DNA from 2 places in the Rhodococcus sp. IEGM 1408 genome. Region 2 is predicted to be linked to the other one. Evidence: predicted binding sites of a transcription regulator. Region 2 holds the regulator's gene; the other holds the start of a gene.
What was found. Region 2 encodes LexA, which represses DNA repair genes until DNA is damaged. Its sites were predicted from a motif close to CGAACANNTGTTCG; they were not measured.
Positions count from the first base shown of each region.

Region 1 (6,430 bases), on a different contig from region 2:
GTCAACCGCTCCCGTGTTTCGGCGGTGTTGCGGGTGGTGACGAGTGCTGTAACGAGCTCGGCTGTCGTGACGAACGGCTGTCGTGACGAACGGCTGACGTGACGAACTGGGCGACCAGCTCAGTGCGAGTCGTCCGGGTTGTACCAGCGCCCCACGACCTTGCGGGAGAGCAGGCCGAACACCAGGAAGACCAGCACACCGAGCAGCGAGGCCAACAGGATCGAGGCGAACAGCTCCGGCGACTGCAGCCGGGCGCGGAAGGTGTCGATGAGGATGCCGATCCCGGGCTCGCCCTGCTTGAAGAAGAAGTCGCCGACGATCGCGCCGACCACCGACAGCCCGGCCGCCACGCGCAACCCCTCGAACACCGCCGGCAGCGCCGCCGGCGCCTCGAGCTTGCGCAGCACCGTCAACCGGCTGGCGTGATGCAGGGTGAACAGCCGGCGCAGGCCGGGATCCACGGACTTGAGCCCGAAAAGGGTGTTGGACACGATCGGGAACAGCGCGATGAGCACGCACACGAAGACGCGAGCGGTGAACCCGAAGCCGAACCAGAACCCGATGAGCGGCACGAGCGCCAGGATCGGGATGCACTGCAGGACCACCGCGTACGGGAACAGTGCGCGCTCTGCCCACCGCTCCTGACTCATCGCGATCGCCCACACCACGCCGATCACGAACGCGATCGCCAGTCCCGTCAGGGCGACCACCGTGGTGCGCCCGAGCGCCTCGAACATCGCCGGGACGTTGGGCCCGAACAGCCCGTCCGTGATCACCACGTGCGGCGGCGGCAGCAGGAAGCGTCGCGACGGCTCCAGCACCCCGTAGCTGACCAGGTACCACACCCCCAGCACCGCCGCGAGCACCGCCAGCGGGCCGCCGAAGCGCACCACGGGTCCGTCCACCGAGAACCGCGGCCCCCTGCGGGCCGGGGCCACCGGCGCGGCGGCGGACCCCCCTGCCAGGTCGAGACCCGGGTCGTGGCCGCCGGTGGGGACGAACCCCTCGTCGTCGTCGTTCTGGTTCTTTACGGTCTCTCTCGCAACCGTGGCCCCGGCGTCGCGGGCGGTGATTCCGGCCATCAGTGTGCCTCCTCGAGTGCTTGGGAAACCTCGCCGACGAGGTTCATGTAGTCCGCGGTGTAGCGGATCTCGGGGTCGCGGGGCACGTCGAACGGCACCTCGACCTCGTGGACGATGCGCCCCGGCCGGCCCGACATGACCACCACGCGGGTGGACAGGTAGACGGCCTCGGCGACCGAGTGGGTGATGAACAACCCGGCGAACTTCTTGGCCGCGAACAGCCCCAGCAGCTCGTCGCCGAGCCGCTGCCGCGTGATCTCGTCGAGGGCGCCGAACGGCTCGTCGAACAGGAACAGCTCGGGATCCAGGGTCAGCGACCGGGCCAGGGAGACGCGCATCTTCATGCCGCCGGACAGCTCCCGCGGCAGTGAGTCCTCGAACCCCGCCAGGCCGACGAGGTCGATCGCCGCCGCCGCGCGCTCACGCCGTTCCGCGCGGGAGAGTCCGTCGAGTTCGGCGAGCATCTCCACGTTCTGCGCGACCGTGCGCCACGGCAGCAGGGTCGCGTCCTGGAACACGTACCCGATGCGGTCGGTGCCGGTCTGCATGTAGCCGTCGGTGTGGGTGGCGAGCCCGGAGGCCAGGCTGAGCAGCGTCGACTTGCCGCACCCGGACGGCCCCACCACGCTGACCAGCTCGCCGGCGCGGATCCGCAGGTCCACGCCCTCGAGCGCGCGGGTGCCGTTGGGGTAGGTGACGCCGACACCGGAGAAGCCCAGGATCTCGGCTCCGGGACGGACGGCCTCCACCGCCCTCGAGTCGGTAGGGATGGTGGTCATGAGGTCTCCTCGCTGGTGGAAACAGTGGTGGGAACAAGAACAGGAACGGGGACGGGGACGGGCGCGGGGACGCACGGGTCGACGACGACGACGAGTTCGCGCGCCGACACCACGCGGCCTGCGTGCAGCACGATCCGGGCCGCGGGCGCGTCGGCGATCACCTCGTCGAGCCCGCCGGCCTGCACCAGGAGCAGATCGGCGCGGCGACCGGGCAGCGGGCCGGCGGGCGGCAGACCCATCACCTCGCGGGCGCCGTCGGTGACGAGGTGCCACGCGGTCTCCAGGTCCAGGTGGGCGGCGACGACCAGCAGCATCGCGGTCTCGGTCGCATCGGAGCGGCCGACCGGGTTGAACGGGTCACGCACGTTGTCAGCGCCCGCGGCCACGGTGACGCCACCGTCGAGCAGGGCCCGCACCGGCGGCAGCCCCCGGGAGGTGGACGTGGTCTGCCCGCGCCCCTGCAGGTAGAGGTTGGTGACGGGCAAAGTCACCACGCCGACATTCGCGGTGCTCAGCGCGGTCGCGGCGGCCGCCTGCCCGGGGGCGGTCAGCGCGCCGATCCGGCAGCAGTGCCCGGCGGTGCGGCCGCGGTCCGGCGCCCACGACGACACGCGGTCGGTGAAGACCGTGAGCATGCCGTGGTCGCCGTCGAGGAACTCGTCCACATGGAGGTCGATGCCGGTGCCGAGCTCCTCTGCCAGGTCGATGAGCCGGTGGGTCTCCGCGGCGGGGTCGGGCGCGATGTGCGGAGCACCGCCGACGAGGTCGGCCCCGGCGGCGATCGCGGCCCGGGCCACCTCCGCCGGGTCCGCGTCGCGGACCATCACTGCTATCTGCAGGTCCAGAACGTCTGCCAGTTCCGCGCGGACCCGGACCAGGGCGCGCACCCCGCGCAGCGGGTCACCCTCGCTGTGCAGGTCCACGTGGCTCCGCACGGCCGTCGTGCCGTTGGCCACCAGCCGCCGGGCGGCGGTGATCGCACGGCCGTAGATCTCGTCCTCGTCCACGGTGACCGCGAAGGCCCGCCAGGCGCCGATCGCCGCGCCCAGGTCGCCGCCCGGCGGACGGGTGGCGCCCCAGCTCAGGGCCTTGTCCAGGTGCGCGTGCGGTTCGGCCGGCGCGGTCAGTGCCAGGTACCCGCGGCCGTCGATCACCGCAGGGCCTTCCGGCTCAGTGGTGCCGGCCGGGCTTACCGCGGCAACCGTGTCGCCGGAGATGTCCACGTCGACGACCCGGCCGTCGAGCAGTCGGACCCCGGCGATGCGGTCGACCTGCCCGGGCGCCGGACCAGCGCCGGTCGGAACGGCGCGGGTCGGAACCACGTCGCTCCGCGATCGTGTGAGTGTGTCCACGGCTGGATGCTCCTCCTCTGCCGGACATTCCCTCGTCGGATCGGCTGGCGCTCTTGCGCTTCCCAAACCGACGCGGGATATTGACCTCGTCAATAACGAGCAGTCTGCTGGCCCCGTGTTTCCGGGGCATTACCTGACGGTTCCGCTGTGTAACCGTCAGGAACCGGGCAATCGTCAGGACCTGATCAGGGGGGACACATGCCGACCGAACGCGGCGACGGCCTTGGACTCATCGGTGCGCGGATCCGCCACCTGCGGCGTGGCCTGGGGTTGACGTTGGTCGAGGTGGCCGGGGAGGCCGGGATCTCGCAGCCCTTCCTCAGCCAGATCGAGCGCGGCAAGGCGGCTCCGAGCATGTCGACTCTCGAGGGACTCGCCCACGCCCTGGGGACCACGCAGGCGCACCTGCTGGACGCGGTCAATTCGCGACCCCACGTCGGCGAAACACCGGCCCCTGCCACAACCGACGCTGACGCCGACGGCGACGCCGGCGACGGCGGCAGCGACGGCAGCGGCAGCGTCGGCTCCGGCTCCGGCTCCCGCTCCCGCTCCAGCTCCGGCCCAGGAAGCCCGGTCGCCGTGCAGCGCGCGGCCGAGGGCACGACGCTCACCCGCTCCGAGGGCACAGTCGGCGGACACACCCGCCTGCTGCCGGGCGGACCCAACGACACGCAGTTCCTCGAGTTCGTCGAGACCAACCACGTTCCGGGCCGATTCTTCGAGCACCCCGGTCGCGAATGGCTGTATGTCACCAGAGGCACGGTCCTGCTCGAGGTCGGCGACTCGCTCAGCCGACTCGAGGCCGGTGACGTCGCCCGCTACGACGGCACGCTCCAGCATCGCTGGTACGTGCCCGAGGGCGGCGAGGCGTGCCTCATCGTGTCGAGGCCGGGTTAGCGCCGGCCCAGCGCGGGCCGAGCGCGGGCCCACCCCCTGACCTGCGGTGCCCTGCAGGGGCCGAGCAGGGCACCGCAGGTCAGAACGGTTGACCGCCAGTGCGCGGGGCCGGGAGGCGAGGGATTGAGGAGCGGTGAGCACCCGGCACCGGGCGGCGGGCGTCGGGCGCCGGACGTGGCGGAGCTCGGCCCACCCCTGGTCAACTCTCTGACCTGCGGTGCCCTGCAGGGGCCGAGCAGGGCACCGCAGGTCGGAACGACGGCCCGAGCACGTCACCCAGCCCTCTACCCCACCACCGGCACGATCCCGGCGGCGGCCAGACCGAGGAGCCGGGGACGATTGGCTCTGGGCGCTAGATCCCGGCGAGCCTGATCGGCCACCCGCGACCTCCTGACCTGCAGTGCCCTGCAGGGGCCGAGCAGGGCACCGCAGCCCACAGGGACTATCAACGCACGCCCCTGGAGTGTCGTAGGTCGAACGTACGATCGACCCATGACCACCACAGAGACGCCCACCACTCACGATTCCGATGCTCAGGACGCCTTCGTTCCGCCTCCCGGATTCACCACTGCTACAGGACCGGCAGTCGACGTCCTGGTCCCCGAGGCATTCGTCCGGTGGGACCCTGGCCAACAACGCGGTTATCTCGCACAGCGGGAGGTCAACGCGGCGGAGGGCCGCACCCTCTCCTACGCGTACTCCTGTGTGCGGACAGCTGGCGATCGCGACCGCTACCGCGACCCGTGGGAGACCGCGGCCTCCATGATCGGCGCCTCAATGGCCCTGTCCCGCCATTCCGCTACCCGGTTGGTGACCACCGCGGTTGAGATGACCGAGCGACTCCCCCGCACCGCCGCACTACTGACAACCGGGTGGATCGGCATCCTCGCGGCCCACACCATCGCTGAGGAGACCGCCCTGGTGGCAGACGAGCTCATGCCCGAACTCGACCGGCAGATCAGCGAGCGACTGGCCCCCACCAGGCGCCGCACCCACCCGCCCCGGCTCGGCCCGCTGCGCAAGATGCTCACCAAGACTGTCACCGCCTGCGACCCGATCGGCGCCGACGCCCGTGCCAAGCAGGCGAGACGCGATCAGGACGTGGAGATGATGCCATTGCGGGACGACCGGGCGCTCATCACCGCCACCCTCACCGCCGAGAATGCCCTCGAGATCGCCGATCGAGTCGAGGCCCTCGCCCGCTCCTCGTCCCCGGACGACCCTCGCACCATCGGTCAACTCAGGGCTGCCGGGTTACTCGCCCTCAGCCGTGGTTGGACCTGCCTCCCCGATCTGTACGGCGAGCATCCCACCGACCCGGACGCCCAGGCCGCAGCACGCCGGGTGATCATCCACGCCTACGACGACGGCTCCACGGACAACCGAGGGGTGACCTTGACCGGTTATGGACCGATCACTGGCCACACGGCCGACGAAATCGAACGAAGTGCGAGGCGCAGGATCGACGACATCTCCGATCTCGCCGACCCGAACTCCGACGCCGCCCAGCGCTACAGCCCGTCAGAAGCACTCTCCCGCTTCTGCCGGGGCCGCGACGGCACCTGCGTCTTCCCCGGCTGTCAGACACCTGCGGAGAACGCGGACCTGGACCACATCATACCCTTTGACCACGACCAGCCTGACCAGGGCGGCCGCACCACGAGTGATGACCTCGGCAGCCTCTGCCGCTGCCATCACCGCCTCAAGACCGACGGGATCTGGGCCTACTACCGGGACACAGACGGTTCCTACGTGTGGCTCCACGGCCCCAACCACCCCGCCAGGGCGGCCGACACCCGCGTCGTCACCTCTCCCTCCGGGCCGCTCGCAGGCCACGCGGCTCCACAGCATCCCGAGACCAGCCGGCGCCAGCAGGAGGCGGCTGAAGCAGGCAAGACCGGCAGCGGCGTCTCCGGTTCTCGGCGACGCCCCCACCTGCGTCATCGCCGCGCCGCCGAACGCCACAACCTCCGGGCCCAGGCGCGAGAACGGCGCCGCGCCCCGCGGACCGGGCCGACCCCGCAGCAGACGACACCGCCGGTGTCCGCGTCAGACGATGCGCCGCCGTTCTGATGGGGCGGGCGGCGTCAGTACCGCGGACTCGACGGGTACCACCCGTCTCCGGGTCGGTGCGGCCCGATCGAGCGGACTTCGCGGAACTCGAATTCGGCGAAGTCGGAGGCCAGGTCGTCCCAGTGCTCACGAGTGATCGCGGTGGTGATCGATCCTGCGATCCGGCTGATACCACCGAAGATGCCGGACAGCTGGTTGCCCGTGACGCCCATCGAGGTGCGTGCCCCGGTCGAGAAGTGGTGCAGCC
Region 1 covers NZ_JAWLRW010000005.1:89,898-96,327, forward strand. The annotation lists gene R4P08_RS09690 (ABC transporter permease) at 120-890, opposite strand; gene R4P08_RS09695 (ABC transporter ATP-binding protein) at 1,082-1,861, opposite strand; gene R4P08_RS09700 (cytosine deaminase) at 1,858-3,213, opposite strand; gene R4P08_RS09705 (XRE family transcriptional regulator) at 3,412-4,110, shown strand; gene R4P08_RS09710 (HNH endonuclease signature motif containing protein) at 4,603-6,183, shown strand; gene R4P08_RS09715 (NAD(P)/FAD-dependent oxidoreductase) at 6,198-6,430, opposite strand, start outside.
Region 1: a site for LexA is predicted at 4,585-4,598, ahead of R4P08_RS09710 (HNH endonuclease signature motif containing protein). Genes of this name have one in related genera too.

Region 2 (6,430 bases):
GTGATCGACGACGAGGCCCTGGTCGCCTTCTACCTCGACCGGCTCCCCGCCGAGCTCACCTCGGGTCGCCACCTCGACTCGTGGTGGAAGAAGGAGGGGCACACCCGGCCGGAACTGCTGCGCCTGAAACCGGAAGAGATCCGCACCTCTGACACCGCACCGTCGGCCACCGACTTCCCGCCGTTCTGGCGACAGGGTGAGCGCAGCTTCGAGCTCCGGTACGCCTTCGATCCCGGGGTCGACGCCGACGGGATCACCGTCCGGATCCCGCTCCCCCAGCTCTCCTCTGTCACCACGGCCGGTTTCGAGTGGCTGGTCCCGGGGCTCCGCGAGAACCTCTACACCGAGATGCTCCGGACCCTGCCCAAGTACCTGCGCCGACTCTGCTCACCGCCGGCTGAGTTCGCCACTCTGCTCTCGGGGGATCTCACCCCGCGGTCCGCGCCTCTCCCGGTTGCGCTGGCCGCTGCGCTCTCCGCGCGGACCGGCACGACCGTCGACGCCCGGGACTTCCGCCCCGAGTTGCTCCCCGACCACCTGCGGATGCGGTTCGAGGTCGTCGACGGCGAGCAGGTCGTGGCGTCGGGAACCGACCTGGCCGCCCTGCGTACCCGGCTGGTGGACCGGGTCCGCGACACCCTCAACGCCCGCCTGGTTCCCGATGACGGGCCGCACCGCGAGTGGACCGCGGACACGATCGGGGATCTCCTGCCCTCGATCACCGGCAGGATCGACGGGGTCGAGGTGACAGTCTACCCGGCCCTACGGGTCCGGCCGGACGGAATCCACCGCATCGCCTGCGCCACCGAGGAGGAACGACGGGCCACCCAGGCGGCCGCGGTCCTCACCATGGTCTCCGGCGGCCTGGTCTCCTCGGCGTCGATCATCCGTGGCCGACCGGTGACGCAACGACTCGCGCTCACCCAGTACCCGCACGGCGGAGCAGAGGGCCTGGTCTCCGACGCGTCGCTGGCCGCCTGCGGGCGCATCATCGCGCGCCGCAAAGGCGTCCCGGTCCTGACCGTCGCGGACTTCACGGCACTGCGCGCGGCCGCCGGGGCCGAGGTGCCGGGAGCCGTGGCGTCAGCGATCTCCGCCGCTCTGCCCGCCCTGGTGGCCGCTCAGTCGGTCTACGCCCGTCTCCAACAAGCAGAACAGCAGGTCGCGGCGGACGTCGCCCCCGCCCTGGACTTCCTGCTGGGCAAGGGTTTCCTGGCCCGCCATCCCGCGGAGCTGCTCCCGCAGCTCGAACGGCACGTCCGGGCCGTGGACCTCCGGCTCGACATGGCGGAGAAGGCGCCGGCCCGGTACCGGGATCTCACCGCCACACTGGCGAGGTCCGAGGCCACGGTCGCCGAGGCCACGGCGACTTTGCGCAAGCGTCCGGGCGGCGCCAGGGCTGCGAGGGAACTGCGGTGGTTGCTCGCCGAGTACCGGGTGGGGCTCTTCGCCCAGTCACTGGGAACCGCTCGCCCGGTGTCCCCGGAGCGGATCGACAAGGCTGTGGCGGCCGCGCTCGCGCAGCGGGCCAAGCGGTAGGAATGCCTGTCAGGCTTTCGCGTGACGCTCGCGGAGCGCGATGATCTCGGTTTCGAAGTCGGCTGCCGAGGTGAACTGCTTGTAGACCGAGGCGAATCGCAGGTAGGCGACCTCGTCGAGATCCTGCAGCGGACCGAGGATCGCCAACCCGATCTTGTGCGCAGGAACCTCAGACGCCCCACCCGCCCTTACAGCGTCCTCGACCTCCTGCGCGAGCCGCCGCAGCGCGTCCTCGTCGACCGACCTGCCCTGGCATGCTCGTCGGACGCCGCGCACCACCTTGTCACGGCTGAAGCTCTCGGTGACGCCGTTGCGTTTGAGAACGGTCAACAGCGGAGTCTCCAGGGTGGTGAACCTGTGCCCGCATTCGGGACACTCCCGACGACGTCGGATGGCTTGCCCCTCGTCGACCGACCTCGAGTCGATCACCCGAGAGTCCTCGTGGTGGCATGTCGGGCAGTACATTCCAGCTCCGCCATTCGTCGACCGGGTCCGTGCACCTCCCCCGGCCGGAACCCGGGGCGATGCGTGGGACGACAGGTCGCCGTCCCGGAGCCAGTCTAGGAGGCGATCGTGATGATCACGCGTAGGCGGGCCCGCCCAGGAGAGCCAGCGCCAGCAGCATCACGACGCCGAACACGATTCCGCAGGCCAGGAGCACCCACGTCGGCACGTCGTCGACGACCGGCGACGCGGGCTTCGCCGCGACACGACACGCGGTGACCTGCCCTGCTGAGGCGGGACGAACGGGCGACAGCCGACCGGGGCCGATCGACCGGGTGGGCACACGGCGGCCCCGGTCGAGGGTCCGGATCGTCAGCCCGCGCTCCGACCCGTCGCGGGGCCGGACCCGGGTCGTCGCCGGGGCGCCGAGCTCGGTGGCGCCGAGGTTAACGGCGCTGTGCTCGGTGGCGCCGAGGTTAACGGCGCTGTGCTCGGTGGCGCCGAGGTTAACGGCGCTGTGCTCGGTGGCGCAGACCTCGGTCCACCGCACGGCCGGACGCGACTGCGACTGCATCTCCAGGACGGACATGGTGACTCCTTACTCGATACGGTGTGCGAACTCGCCTCGTACACCCGTATGCATCTGCTGGCACATCTGTTCGAACTCGAACCTGGATAGAGTTGTATCACGGAGCTACGACAGAGTCACCACCCGAGGCGAAAAAACTTCGAACACCTGTGTGGCGCTCGCACCAAGGAGGAGTTAGGGTGTACACAGACAAAGACGTCGAACACCCATTCGCCGAAGGGACCACTACATGTCCAAGCCCGACTTCGAGGCCCTGACCGCTCGTCAGAAGAGCGTCCTGATGCATATCCACGACACGGTCAAGGACCGCGGTTATCCGCCGAGCATCCGCGAGATCGGTGACGCCGTCGGCCTGCAGTCCACATCGTCCGTCGCACACCAGCTCCGGACGCTGGAGAAGAAGGGCTTCCTGACGCGTGACCCGCACAAACCCCGGGCGGTCGACGTCCACGGGGTGCCTGGCCAGCGCTCCCGGGGACGTCGTGCGCCCACTCAGGATGCGTCGCGTCCGAGCGGGGCTGCGGAAGCCGTCTACGTCCCCGTCCTGGGGCGGATTGCTGCCGGCGGGCCGATCCTCGCCGAACAGGCGGTGGAAGAGGTCTTCCCGCTCCCGGCAGACCTGGTGGGCTCCGGGGATCTGTTCATGCTCAAGGTGGTCGGCGAGTCGATGATCGACGCGGCGATCTGCGACGGCGACTACGTGGTGGTGCGTCGACAGAACGTGGCGGACAACGGCGAGATCGTCGCAGCGATGATCGATGGTGAAGCCACCGTCAAGACCTTCCGGAAGGACGCCACCGGGGTGTGGTTGCTACCCCACAACCCGTCGTTCAGTCCGATCCCGGGCGAACACGCGACCATCCTGGGCAAGGTGGTCACGGTCTTCCGCAAACTCTGAAGGCACGCACCGGCGCCGCCCGCCCCTCCGGGTCGGGCGGCGCCGTCGTGTCAACCGTTCGAGGTGAAGGCCCCGAGCTCTGCGGCCACGGAGGCCGGCAGGCGGACCACGATCCGGGTGCCGTCCTGCGTGTGTTGCTCATCCACGACCGCGCCGTCCGCGTGGACCCTCGACACCACATCTCCCCGCGTGAAGGGGATCTCCAGGGTCACCTCGGTGTCCCCGGAGCCGACGATCTCGATGATCCGACCGAGCAGCTCGTCAAAACCCTCTCCGGTCTCGGCTGAGACGAAGACCGCCTCCGGGAGGGCGTGGTGCAGCTCGGTCAACACCACCGGGTCCGCGACGTCGATCTTGTTGACCACCACGAGCTCGCGGGGCCTCTCGGCTTTCTGCTCCTCCACGACGTCGTTGATGACGCCGCGGACGGCCTCGATCTGACGAAGTGGGAAGGCGTCCGACCCGTCCACCACGTGCAGGAGCAGTTCGGAATCGACCACCTCCTCCAGCGTCGAACGGAAAGCCTCGACGAGCTGGGTGGGAAGGTGCCGGACGAACCCCACGGTGTCGGTGAAGACCACTGCCTTACCGTCGGGCAGTTCCGCCCGGCGGGTCGTGGGGTCGAGCGTGGCGAACAGGGCGTTCTGGACCAGGACGCCCGCGCCCGTGAGGCGGTTGAGCAGACTCGACTTGCCGGCGTTCGTGTAGCCGGCGATCGCGATCGACGGCACCGTGGTGGCACGCCGTTGATGCCGCTTGGTGTCCCGGGCCTGTTTCATGCCCTTGATCTCCTTGCGGAGCTTGGACATCCGCTCGCGGATGCGGCGGCGGTCCGTCTCGATCTTGGTCTCACCGGGACCACGTAGACCCACGCCGCCGTTGCTGCCTGCTCGGCCACCCGCCTGGCGGGAGAGCGACTCGCCCCAACCACGCACGCGCGGGAGCATGTACTCCATCTGGGCCAGCGTGACCTGGGCCTTGCCCTCGCGACTGGTGGCGTGCTGGGCGAAGATGTCGAGGATCAACGCGGTGCGGTCGATCACCTTGACGTTGACCACCTTCTCCAACGCGAGGAGCTGCCCGGAGGTGAGCTCACCGTCGCAGATGACCGTGTCGGCACCGGTCGCGTCGATGATGTCCTTGAGGTCCTGTGCTTTACCGGAACCGATGTAGGTGGCGGGATCAGGCTTGTCGCGGCGCTGGATCATCGAGTCGCAGACCTCGGAGCCGGCGGTCTCGGCGAGCTGGGCCAGTTCGGCCATCGCGGCGTCGGCCAGAGCGGAATTGCCGTCGGTCCAGACACCTACCAGGACCACCCGCTCCAATCGGAGCTGGCGATACTCGGCGTCGTTGATGTCCTGGAGCTCGGTCGACATCCCGGCGACGCGGCGCATCGAGGATCGCTCCTCGAGCTGGAAATCGCCGATCGAGGGATCGTGGTCTCGTGTGTCCCGTTCAGGGGCGGTGTTGTCGGTAGTCATTCCAGACGATCATCTCATACCCCGGCCCGAGGTGCTCCCGCGCGAGTCCGGGCGGCCGACCGACGGAACCGGCCGTCCGCGACCAGAGCGGAGGGCCCGGTCAGGGTGGAGCCCCCCTCGGTCAGGGTCACCACGATCTCACCGCCGGGTACGACCACGACGACGTCCCCCGTGGACTCACCGGCGTCGGCCAGCGCGGCCACGGCCGTCGCGACGATGCCCGTGCCGCAGGACATCGTCTCGCCGGCTCCGCGTTCATGGACGCGCATCGAGACGCGGCCCCCGACCAGAGGCGTGGCGATCTCCACATTGACGCCCTCCGGGAAGAAGCCGGTGTCGAACACCGGGGCCAGATGAACCGGGAGTTCGCCCAGGGCCGCCGCATCGAGACCTGGGACCACGCAGGCCAGGTGCGGGTTGCCCATGTCTACGGCGAGGCCGGCGAACACCCGGCCGTCGAGCTCGGCCGAGGAGACCCCGAGAAGCCGGGGCTGACCCATGTCCACGCGGACCACGGCGTCGTTGCCGTCGTGGCTGACGATGTGGGCCGGCCTTGGCCCGGAACGGGTGCCCACCGGGATGCGACCGACATCGGCACGCCCGGTCGACACCAGGGCGTGGGCGAACACCCGGACGCCGTTGCCGCACATCTCGGCGATGGATCCGTCCGCGTTGCGGTAGTCCATGAACCAGTGACCGGCGTCCACCCCCGCCGGGAGCCCGGCGAGCACCCCGCGATCGACCAGTGCCCCGGCCCTCGCGATCCGGAGCACCCCGTCGGCCCCGATACCGGCTCGCCTGTCACAGAGCTCCCGCACGAGATCCGTGTCGAGGTCCAGCTCGGCGTCGTCATCCGGCACGATCACGAAGTCATTGAGCGTGCCGTGCCCCTTGAGGAAGGCGAAGCCGTCGAGCTGCGGGTTCCGTGAGGGTGGGGTCATGAGCACGAATCCTACTGGAGGCTCCCGCCGGCGTTCCGCCCTGCGGAAATGCCGGATGAACCCTCGGCAGGGGGGCACTAGAGTCGGACGGGAGAACGATCCCCTATCCACGAGGAGAGCATCGATGTCCGAACGCATCACTGTCGGCGGTATCCAGGTCGACGAGGTCCTGTACGACTTCGTCAACAACCAGGCGATCCCGGGCACCGGGGTCGACCCCGACGCGTTCTGGGCGGGCGCCTCCGAGATCTTCACCGAGCTCGCCCCGCGGAACCGGGAGCTGCTGGCCACCCGAGATGAGCTCCAGTCCAAGATCGACGCCTGGCACCACCAGAACCCCGCGCCGATCGATCCCTCCACCTACAAGGCGTTCCTGCAGGAGATCGGCTACCTGGTGCCCGAGCCGGCGGCTGTCCGGGTGAAGACCGAGAACGTGGACGCAGAGATCGCCACGGTCGCCGGCCCGCAGCTGGTGGTGCCGATCATGAACGCGCGTTTCGCGATCAACGCCGGCAACGCCCGCTGGGGTTCGCTGTAT
Region 2 covers NZ_JAWLRW010000002.1:226,590-233,019, forward strand. The annotation lists gene hrpA (ATP-dependent RNA helicase HrpA) at 1-1,539, shown strand, start outside; gene nrdR (transcriptional regulator NrdR) at 1,549-2,004, opposite strand; gene R4P08_RS03915 (hypothetical protein) at 2,120-2,572, opposite strand; gene lexA (transcriptional repressor LexA) at 2,802-3,470, shown strand; gene hflX (GTPase HflX) at 3,521-4,951, opposite strand; gene dapF (diaminopimelate epimerase) at 4,966-5,892, opposite strand; gene R4P08_RS03935 (malate synthase G) at 6,017-6,430, shown strand, end outside.